Regions from separate parts of the Cupriavidus sp. UYPR2.512 genome, predicted to be linked through region 2. Evidence: predicted binding sites of a transcription regulator. Region 2 holds the regulator's gene; each other region holds the start of a gene.

The links. Region 2 encodes FNR, which switches genes on or off when oxygen is low (the NO sensors DNR and NnrR bind a similar motif). Its sites were predicted from a motif close to TTGATNNNNATCAA; they were not measured.
Region 1: a site for FNR is predicted at 1,553-1,566, ahead of A3A5_RS0126665 (universal stress protein). Genes of this name have one in related genera too.
Region 3: a site for FNR is predicted at 1,708-1,721, ahead of A3A5_RS39685 (universal stress protein). Genes of this name have one in related genera too.

The regions. Positions count from the first base shown of each region.
Region 1 is NZ_KB903155.1:38,259-41,529, forward strand. It holds gene A3A5_RS0126660 (zinc-dependent alcohol dehydrogenase family protein) at 1-976, opposite strand, end outside; gene A3A5_RS0126665 (universal stress protein) at 1,017-1,472, opposite strand; gene A3A5_RS0126670 (universal stress protein) at 1,776-2,612, shown strand; gene A3A5_RS0126675 (universal stress protein) at 2,645-3,271, shown strand, end outside.
Region 2 is NZ_KB902853.1:93,617-96,887, forward strand. It holds gene A3A5_RS0103115 (sulfite exporter TauE/SafE family protein) at 91-849, opposite strand; gene fnr (fumarate/nitrate reduction transcriptional regulator Fnr) at 928-1,653, shown strand; gene A3A5_RS0103125 (hypothetical protein) at 1,715-1,960, opposite strand; gene A3A5_RS0103130 (membrane protein) at 1,957-2,166, opposite strand; gene ccoG (cytochrome c oxidase accessory protein CcoG) at 2,211-3,271, opposite strand, start outside.
Region 3 is NZ_KB903181.1:330-3,600, forward strand. It holds gene A3A5_RS39675 (DUF1488 family protein) at 1-179, opposite strand, end outside; gene A3A5_RS39680 (hypothetical protein) at 523-729, opposite strand; gene A3A5_RS0132365 (hypothetical protein) at 741-1,136, opposite strand; gene A3A5_RS39685 (universal stress protein) at 1,177-1,539, opposite strand; gene A3A5_RS45210 (nitroreductase family protein) at 2,068-2,373, opposite strand; gene A3A5_RS45215 (hypothetical protein) at 2,585-2,731, opposite strand; gene A3A5_RS0132385 (bifunctional aminoglycoside phosphotransferase/ATP-binding protein) at 2,916-3,271, opposite strand, start outside.

The DNA.
Region 1 (3,271 bases), on a different contig from region 2:
GGCCCTCGCGCAGGTCGGCCAGTGCTTCGTTGGCCTGCTCCAACGGATACGCGGTGGTATGCGTATGCAGAGGGGTCCGGGCGGCGATATCCATCAGCGCGATGCCGTCGGCACGCGTGAGGTTGGCTACGGAACAGAGGCGCCTTTCTTCCCAAAGCAACTGGTAAGGCATGCTTGGTATATCGCTCATATGAATTCCGCCACAGACCACGATGCCGCCCTTGTCCACGGCGCGCAGCGCTTTGGGAACCAGCGCGCCCACCGGGGCGAAAATCAGCGCGGCGTCCAGCGGCACGGGAGACTGGAGCTCGCTCGAGCCGGCCCAGCACGCGCCGGATTGGTATGCGAGTTGCTGCGCGCCTGCGTCGCCCGCACGGGTGAAGGCGTAGACTTCGCGGCCTTGTGCCACCGCGATCTGCGTCACCAGGTGGGCGGCGGCGCCGAAGCCATAGATGCCGATGCGGCGTGCATGGCTGGCTACACCCGCCATGCGCAGCGTCCGGTAGCCGATCAGGCCGGCGCAGAGTAGTGGTGCGGCGTGTTCGTCATCGTAGCCGGGCGGAATCCGGAAGCAATAGCAGCTGTCTGCAACAACGTACTCCGCATAGCCGCCGTCGCGGGTATAGCCAGTGAATATCGGTGCGTCGCAAAGATTCTCGTGATGACGCAGGCAGTAGCGACAACGGCCGCAGGTATGTCCGAGCCAGGGCACACCCACGCGGTCTCCCGGCTTGAAGGCGGTGACACCGGCGCCGCACGAATCCACCTGTCCGACGATTTCATGCCCCGGAATGAGCATCGGCTTAGGATGGCGCAGGTCGCCATCGGCGATATGCAGGTCGGTCCGGCACACCCCGCAAGCTCCCACGGCGATGCGAAGTTCGCCGGCCCCTGGGTCGGGAACCGGCAAGTTGTGAAGGCGCAGCGGCCGGCCTGCGCCCTCGAAGATCATCGCACGCATGGTTTGGTGGCGCATGGCGTGGCACTCCTTCGCCGCCTGTGGCGCCGTGGCGCGCCTAACCTTCGACCTCGCTGCGGACCAGGAGTACGGGCTTGCTGGTCTTGGCAAGCACGCCTTCCGACACGCTGCCCATCAGCAGGCGCCGGACGCCGCGGCGGCCGTGGGTGCCAAGCACGATCAGGTCAGCATTCCACGCATCGGCCTCGGTGACAATGGTCAACGAGATCCGGCCGGGCGCCACCGGCTTTTCATCCAGTTTTACCGAATTGCGCACGCCTGCTTCGCTGAGCCTGGCCGAGGCGGCATCCAGTGCCTTGCGCCCGTGCGCGGTGATGTTGTCGACCAGTTCCTTGGGGTTGAAGTAACTGGCCTCGAAAAACACGTCGCTGTCGTCGACCACGAACAACGCCTTGACCTCGGCCCCGGTTGCCTTGGCGATGATGATGGCCTGGCTCAGTGCCAGGTCGGAAGAACGGCTGCCATCGACGGCGAGCAGGATGCGCTGGTACATGATGGATCTCCTGAAGGGCAAGGGTGCACTCGATGTTGCGATTCGCTGCATTCAGCGTAGGCGCCGGCCTCGATACGCGCTTGATTTACGTCAACCCGAAGGGGCAGGCGTGGCGAGTAATTGACCGCAAACAGAAGTGATGACCGAATGGCTTGACGGCTCCGCCCATTGCTCGCAGTAGCCTCCAACGCACATCAGGGCGATAAGTGAGCCCTGTCGCCGCAGGCCTGGCCCGTTGATCCGGGTCAAGCGCCGGTCAGCCTAGCTGCCTAGACTGGTGTGTAGTCGAGCGAGAGGGCGATCATGGCTTACGACAGCATCCTGGTTCATCTGGACAGCAATCCGCAGGCACGGCAGCGGCTCGAAGTGGCGGGGCGCATTGCGGCGGCCAGCCAGTGCCGGCTGATCGGCATGTACGCCGGTTTCATTCCCGATCCTGCCTGGTTCTACCTCATGGACGGCGCGCAGCAATATGTTGCGGACGATCTGGCCCGGCGCAAGCAGGTCAGGGAGGACGTCCGGGCGCAGTTTCTGGCTGCAACCCAGGCCATGCCAGTGCGCGCGGAGTGGCGCGCTGCGGAGCTGGGGGCCGTGGCATCAGTGCTGCGCGAGGCCCGCGAGGCAGGCCTGGTCGTTGCCGGCCAGTACGATCCCGGCAATACCGAAGGTCCGGTGGCCCGGCAGCTGCTGGAATCGCTGCTGCTGGAGACCGGCCGACCGACGCTCGTCGTGCCGTGCACGGGCACGTTTCCAACGCTGGGTACGCGCGTTATCGTGGCGTGGAATGGCAGCCGCGAGGCGGCGCGGGCGCTTCACGATGCCGTGCCGCTGATGGCCGGCGCACAGGCGCGCATTCTTTGCGCACAGACTGCAGCCAAGGAGGCAAGAGCCGACGCCACCCCGGTCGGCCACGCCGCGCGCGTGCTGGAGCGCCACGGCGTCGCCGTGGAAATCGAACACGGTCCCGGTGGGGTGGACCTGACCATCGGCGAACTCATCCTTTCGCGCGCGGCGGATTTCAATGCCGACCTGATCGTGATGGGTGCCTACGGACACGGCCGCATGCGGGAACTGGTGCTGGGCGGTGTCACGCATACGCTGCTTGACTCGATGACGGCACCGGTGCTGTTTTCACGATAATGTCAAGTCAAACCAAAGAGTGGAATCACGTCATGGACTTCAGAACCATCCTTGTCGACCTCAGCGAAGATGCTGCACGGTCCGCGCGCATTGAAACGGCAGCACGGCTTGCCGCAAAGTTCGGCGGCAGCGTGGTCGGACTGACGGCAACAGGAACGCACCTGGAGCCGTTTCGTGGAGCGGGCGAAGAAGCGGGGCAATACGCTGTGCTTGCCGCGAGCCATGTGCACAAACTGGCTGCCGCTCACAAGAACGCACTCGACACGCTGACCAGGCAAGTGTCGCCGGCCATTCCCACCCGACACATCGTGGTCGACGCCGAGGCTGGCTGGGCGCTTGCCGACGAGGGCCGCTTTGCCGATCTCATCCTGCCCGCAGCGCCCTCGGCGCAGGCCGATGTGCCGGCTCTGCTGGCTGGGGTCGCGGAGTACGCGATGCTCAATGCAGGCCGGCCCATCCTGCTGGTGCCGGGCGCGGCCGGCCCGCGACTTGGTGGCCATGTCGCCATCGCATGGAACGGCGGCCGGGAGGCTGCGCGTGCGGTAGCAGACGCACTGCCGTGGCTTGTGCATGCCAGCGCCGTTACCGTCCTGGTGGTCAGCGCTGGCAAGCATAGCGCTGCCGGTGAGAAAGAGGCCTATCGTGACAGCGCGGATCGG
Region 2 (3,271 bases):
TACACCGCGCGATACCGCAATGTTGGCGATTGTATGGCATTCCCGCCTCCGCCTGCAACCATCATCCGTTGCCCGGGTGTCGCCGGCGCCTCAGAACACCAGGCAGAACCCATGCTCGGCCAGCGAATGTGGCAGCAGCACCGCTCGGGCAATGCCAAGGGCGCCGAATGCCATCACCGCCAGGCCGGCCCCCAGGCGCATGCCGCGACGTCGCGACAGCGTACGCAAGTAGCCCGACAGGCCGGAAAGCACCAGCAGGTTGGGCAGTGTGCCGAGCCCGAACACGCCCATCACGAGTGCCCCAGACGCCGCGTTGCCCGCCAGCAGCGCCAGTGTAAGCGCCCCATAGACCATGCCGCAGGGCACCAGGCCCCATGCCAGGCCCACGCCATAGCGCCGCGCCAGGCCGCCGCGCGCCCGCATGAAGGCTGGCATGCCACCTGCCAGGCCGTCCAGCCGCCGCGCCACCGCGGCGCCGGCATGCGCCGCCAGCCGCTCCAGCCAGTTGACGGTAAAGGTGTTGCCGCGCAGCAACCGCCAGCCCGACCACAGCAGCATGACACTGCCCGCGCCAAACAGCCAGCGCTGCACCGGCAGGTAGTCCTGCTTCCACGCCGAGGCGCCGACCGCGCCGAGCGCGGCACCAAGCAGCATGTAGGTCGAAATCCGGCCCACGTGCATTGTCAGCAGCTCGCCCAGCCAGGCGGCGCGGCTGGGCACCAAGCTGATCGTCGCCGTCGCGCCGCGGCGTTGCTCCACGGCCAGCGCCACGCCGCCGCACATGGCGGCGCAGTGGACCCCGCCCAGCAAAGCCAGCAGAAAAACGCTGATCAGCACGCCAAATGTCAATTCTCACTCCCTACCACATCACATCGCACGGTAAAATGTCCCAATCGCGCCCTCGCTGCCATTTCTAGCAGGTTCCAATTGCTTACCTCCATTCCCATTACCGAGATGTCACCCCGCTGCTCCACCTGTGCGATGGGGCAGTTGTGCCTTCCGGTTGGCATGTCGCAGCAAGACCTCGCCAAGATGGACACGCTGGTGCAGGAACGCATCCGCGTGCACAAGGGTGAAACCCTGTATCGCATGGGCGATCCGCTCACCGCGGTCTATGCCGTGCGCTTTGGCACGCTCAAGACCCACGTCACCACTGAAGACGGCCGCTCGCAGATTACCGGCTTCCATCTGCCTGGCGAAATCGTCGGTCTCGACGGGCTGGGCGAGATGCAGCACGCCTCCGATGCCGTCGCGCTGGAAGATACCGAAGTCTGCGTGGTCCGGATGAGCGAACTGCAGACGCTGTCGTCAGACCTGCCGTCGCTGCAGCAGCAGTTCCTGCGCCTGATGGGCAAGGAAATCACGCACGACCAGCTGATGCTCGTGACCTTGGGCTCAATGCGTGCCGAGGAACGCCTTGCTGCCTTCCTGATCAATCTCTCTGAGCGCCTGTCGGCGCGCGGCTATTCGGCGTCCGAGTTCGTGATGCGCATGAGCCGGGAAGAGATCGGCAGCTACCTGGGCCTGAAGCTCGAAACCGTCAGCCGCCTGTTCTCTCGCTTTGCCGAAGCCGGCCTGATCCAGATTCGCCAGCGCCACGTCAAGCTGGTGGACATCGACGGCATCAAGCAACTCTACACCCGCTCCTGCTAAGCGGCCAAGCGCTGCCAGTGCCGCATCCGGCCATGGCAGCGCAGACCTCACGCCAGTCCGCTCATTCCAGTTCGTCGGTATCGCTGAGCCGCGTTGGCATGGTGTAGAGCGTCAGTCCGCTGGACAACGCGCAGAACGCCCAGGCCATCAGGAAGCCGACGGTGTAGACCGATTCGCGGGACGCTTCGATCGGCTGGCCGAAGAAATTCAGGTCACCGGGATCCACCACCGAAAACACCGTTGCGGTCGCAAACCCAGCCATCAGGAACGCCGGCCAGAGTACCCACATCAGCCAGCGCAACCTCATGGCTGCCTCGCTGCAGCAGCCCTGGGCGGCGCGGCATCGGCCTTCTCCACGACCAGGCCATGGCGCGTTGCACCCTGCACCGGCATGTCCGGATGCGTGGATGCCAGCCAGATCGTCACGCCGCATGCCACCATCGCAACCAGCGGGCCGCTCATCAACAGCCACGGCCACGGCTCCTTCCACCACGGATTGCCTTGCTGACTCATCTTGCCCCCTTCATCTTGACGACTACGTCTACGCCTGCCTAGCTTCACAAATCGCGCGGAACGATGAAACTGGTGGATTGCCGGATTTCGGCATGCCCCCGCTCCGTGCCCTCGCTCGTCACGGTCACGTCGATCCTGTGCGTGCCCTGCGCCGCGGCCTCGATCGGCACGCGGATCCGGATCGGCAGCAACCGGTTGGACGTCGGCGCCAGCGATTCGGCCTGCTTGTCGTACTCCACCTTCAGGTTCTTCAGCTCGTCGCTGTCGGCGCGCACGGTGATCTTCATCGGCGCTTCGGTGGTGTTGATCAGCTGCAGGCGATAGACGTTCTCGATCCAGCGGCCTTCCACTTCACGGCCGAGCGCACCACGGTCGCGGATGATGTCGACCTTCAGCGGCGTGCGCAGCGCGATCGACGCCATGAAGCCGGCCAGCAGCACCACCCAGATCACGGAATAGATGATGACGCGCGGACGCAGCAGGCGCTTGCGCGATGCCGCCGCGGACAAGGCCTTGCGCATCGCGTTTTCCGAGGTGTACCGGATCAGGCCGCGCGGGTAGTCCATCTTGTCCATGACCTGGTTGCAGGCGTCGATGCAGGCGCCGCAGCCAATGCACTCGTACTGGAGGCCGTCGCGGATATCGATGCCCGTCGGGCACACCTGCACGCAGATGCTGCAGTTGACGCAGTCACCAAGCCCCGTCTTGTGGTGGTCGGTCTTGCGCGATCGGCTGCCGCGCGGCTCGCCGCGGCCGACGTCGTAGGTCACGACATAGGTATCGCGATCCACCATCACGCTCTGGAAGCGCGCATACGGACACATGTACTTGCACACCTGTTCGCGCATGAAGCCCGCATTGCCCCAGGTGGCGAACGCGTAGAACAGCATCCAGAACGACTGCCACGGCCCCAGCGACAGGCTGAGCACCTCGCCGCCCAGCCCGCGGATCGGCGCGAAATAGCCGATGAAGGTAAAGCCGGTCCAGAGCGCAATCAGCACCCACAGGAAATGCTTGGTCGCCTTGAGACGGAGCTTGCGCAGGCTCCACGGATCGCCATCGAGCCGGATGCGGGCGATGCGATCGCCTTCGACCCGTCGCTCGA
Region 3 (3,271 bases), on a different contig from region 2:
TGCAGAACGATATCGCGAGCGCCTTTCATCTCAAACACGCCGCACGCGACACCTTCGATCGCTTCCCGATGGCCAGGAAAGGCTGGCACGAGGTCGTCATAGAGGTAGGACCGGGCGTCAAAGTGGTCCTTCAGCGCCTTTGCGATGACTTCGTAAGCCGCCGGCTTCCATCGACCCACGCAGAGCATTCCAGACTTGCTCCGGCAGGGCAGTAAGCCGGCTTGGTGTCGAGGAAATCGATCTGCCTAATGGCGGATATTCCTTGTCCAAGCTCAATCACTTCACTTTTCCGCCTCACTGCAAGCAGAAGGACAGATAGATTGGGTCTCGGTTCGTACTGTCTTAAGCCTAGACGTTGGGAGCGGAGACGGCGTGATGTGCATCAAAGTGGGCGATCATTGGGTAGCTTGAGCTAGATCGTGTGCTGGGCTCAAACCTCTGGTTCCAATGGCCTAAAGACGCTGGATCCCCGCCTTCGCGGGGGATACGGCCAAGGGTAGATCACAATTTTCATAAGGGGGTTCAGCAGGTGACGAGTTCGGTGTGTCCGAAGCCCTTGGTGCAGTGAAGCACGGAGATGACCGTCGGTGTCACGCGGAAGATCCTGACATCGTCCGGCATCGGCATCGGCAACGGCAAGGGGGGCTGCTCGGGGTACTTCTGCGCGATCATGCGCAGCGCCTTGCACACTTCGGCAGGATCAACCACCGCGTGCGTGCGCGCCGCCATGGACAGGCCGGTCAGGTTCTGGCTTGCAGGAGCGGAAAGCAGGCAAAGGCAAGCTGTGCCGCCAGCCCGATCATTCCTGGCAAAGATCGGTAGCCATCCAAGTGTTCGCTTGCAGATTTGCCGAAGACAAGCACGGTGACACCCAGCTCCCCGCCCATCAGGACGGCAAATGCGATGGTGCCCATCATGGCCGCCTCGGCACTCGTGTGCAGCTCAAAATGTCCCAGGCACCATCGTGAAATCACCCAGCTGGCGGCAAGGATGAAGGGCGCCTCCAGGAGGACCGCTGCTGTGGCGCCGATGGCCGGGCCCAGCACCAGGACGCGTACCGTACCCAGGACGAAGCCGATCGCGAAAGCGCCGGCCGCGTAAGCGCAGCCAGCCACGGAGCAGGTCGCTAGTTTCATCGGGTTTCGATAGCTGGCCGCCAGGCCTCGGTTGCGGGTGTCACTCGCTCTCCGGTCCGCCACGGATAAGAAGCACCGGTTTATTGCTCTGCCTGACGATCTGCTGGGCAACGCCACCCATGACAGCGCGCATGAATCCGCGCCGGCCGTGCGCGCCAAGGACGATCAGGTCGGCATTCGACTGTACCGCCTCCGCAAGAATCGTTTCGGCAATGCGTCCGTTCGCCGCAGGCTTGTCCAACAGTCCCAGGGAATACCGCACGCCTGCGGCCTCGAGCATCCTGCCTGAAGGATCGAGGACAGACTTTCCATAGGCGACCATGTTACGAAGCAGGTCGTCGTGGTCGATGTAAGCGACCTCGAGCTGCGCGTCAATATCGTCTGCGACATAGATCACTTTCACCTCGGCGTCGCAGGCCTTGGCGGGTTCGACGGCGTGCAGTATCGCCAGGCGAGACAGCCGTCCGCCGCAACCAGAATTCTCTTGTACATGCCTGTTCTTCCGCATTCCACAAGGAGCGCAAATCCGTTTCGCCAGCAATCAAGGGTAGGTTGTTTCTGCGTTGCCGGATTGACCCACCTCAAACGTTCCGATGCCCGTCATAAACGCTCGTATCATCCAGCTACAGCCGGATGCCTCCATCGGTATGGCTGTCAGTCTTCACGGAGGATCCAAAGCGCTGCGCCAGATCGAGCATGCGCCGATTGCCGGGCATGACGTTTCCCACAAGCGCTTGCGTGCCCTGCATGCAGCAATAAGCGACAAGCTTCTGCTTGATTGGGTGCGCAGTCGCGGCAGGCGTCGCCCAAATCGGCGTTTTCCTGCAGGCGCCGCAGGATTTCCTTGCGGATCTGTTCCGCGCTGCCAAGGTTCCTGATCAGGTCGGTGTCTCCTGTTTTGTGGTGGCGATCCGGCGTGGGGGTGCAGAGTCTAGACTGGCGCGCGGTTGTGCGGGGCCGGACGCCAGATGGTCTGGGAAAAGATGGGTACCTCGTCCTCGTTCAGCGACATATGCTCGGCTAGCTGGCGCCAGTTGAGCCGGCCGTGCACCACCGCGCCCAGCCCGGCTGAGGCGCCGTAGAAATAGACGTTCTGGACCATGACGCCGGCCGCGGCGGCAGCGAAGGTCTCGCGCATTTTGGGCGGGACATACTGCATTCCGCCGTGGCTGGCGACGTAGACCAGGTCCAGCGGCACTATGCCGACGAAATCCTGATAGACGGTCAGGCTGCGCACGTGCGCCGCGCGCTTCAGCGCCAGGCAATGGTGGATTGGGTCGTAGCGGTAGAGCCGGCGGGCAGCGCCGCGTAGACGTCGATCACCGCCTCGCCGTGCGGCGAGGGAGTGGTACGGCCACCGCCGTAGGATCGATTGACACCAGCCGCGGCCCACAACAGCTCGCTCAACTACTACGGCGGCAGCGGCTGCTCGTCGAATTCACGGATGCTCATACGCTGCCACAGCGCCCCATTAGCGGCAAGCCATTGGTGCGGTCCGGCTGTGACAGAGCAATGACCCGCTCACTCGTGCCGGTGGCAGGGCGTGGCAGCAGGTCCTTGATGGGTTGGTAGGGAATGCACTTCAGTTCGTCCATGGAATGCGCGCATTCGTTGCAAAGAGCGGCACCCGCGCGCTGCGTACGGCACCAGTATGGTCGAATGTAGGTGCAGCTTCTAGGCGTGGGTTGCGCTCCGTCAAGCCTGGGCCACGGAGTTCGCGAAAAGTGGGATGGATGCGATCCCAGGACGGCTCGGGATGATTCGGCCGGGCACAGGGGGTCAGCCGCGGCCGGGCACAGCGCGGCCCAGGAAGCTGCCCGGTGCGGCGACGCACGCGCGCTCGGCTTCGGTCAGCGGGTCCTGGATGCGCATCTGCTTCGCCACCACGTCGACGTCGGCATCCGAGAGGTCCCCACCCGCCCGGGCGCGGGAGGCGATGCGGGCGCGCAGCGTCTCCGGGCTGGCTTCGCAGGCGACGATGGCGAAGGGCACGCCAAGGCGACGGGCCTGGGCCGCAAAGCGCTCGCGCTCGACACGGGCGAGGAAGGTGGCGTCGGCAATCATGGGGAAGCCTGCGCTGCAACCGAGCCGGCAGACGGCGAGCAGGCGGCAGTAGGTCCGCGCTGTCTCACTGG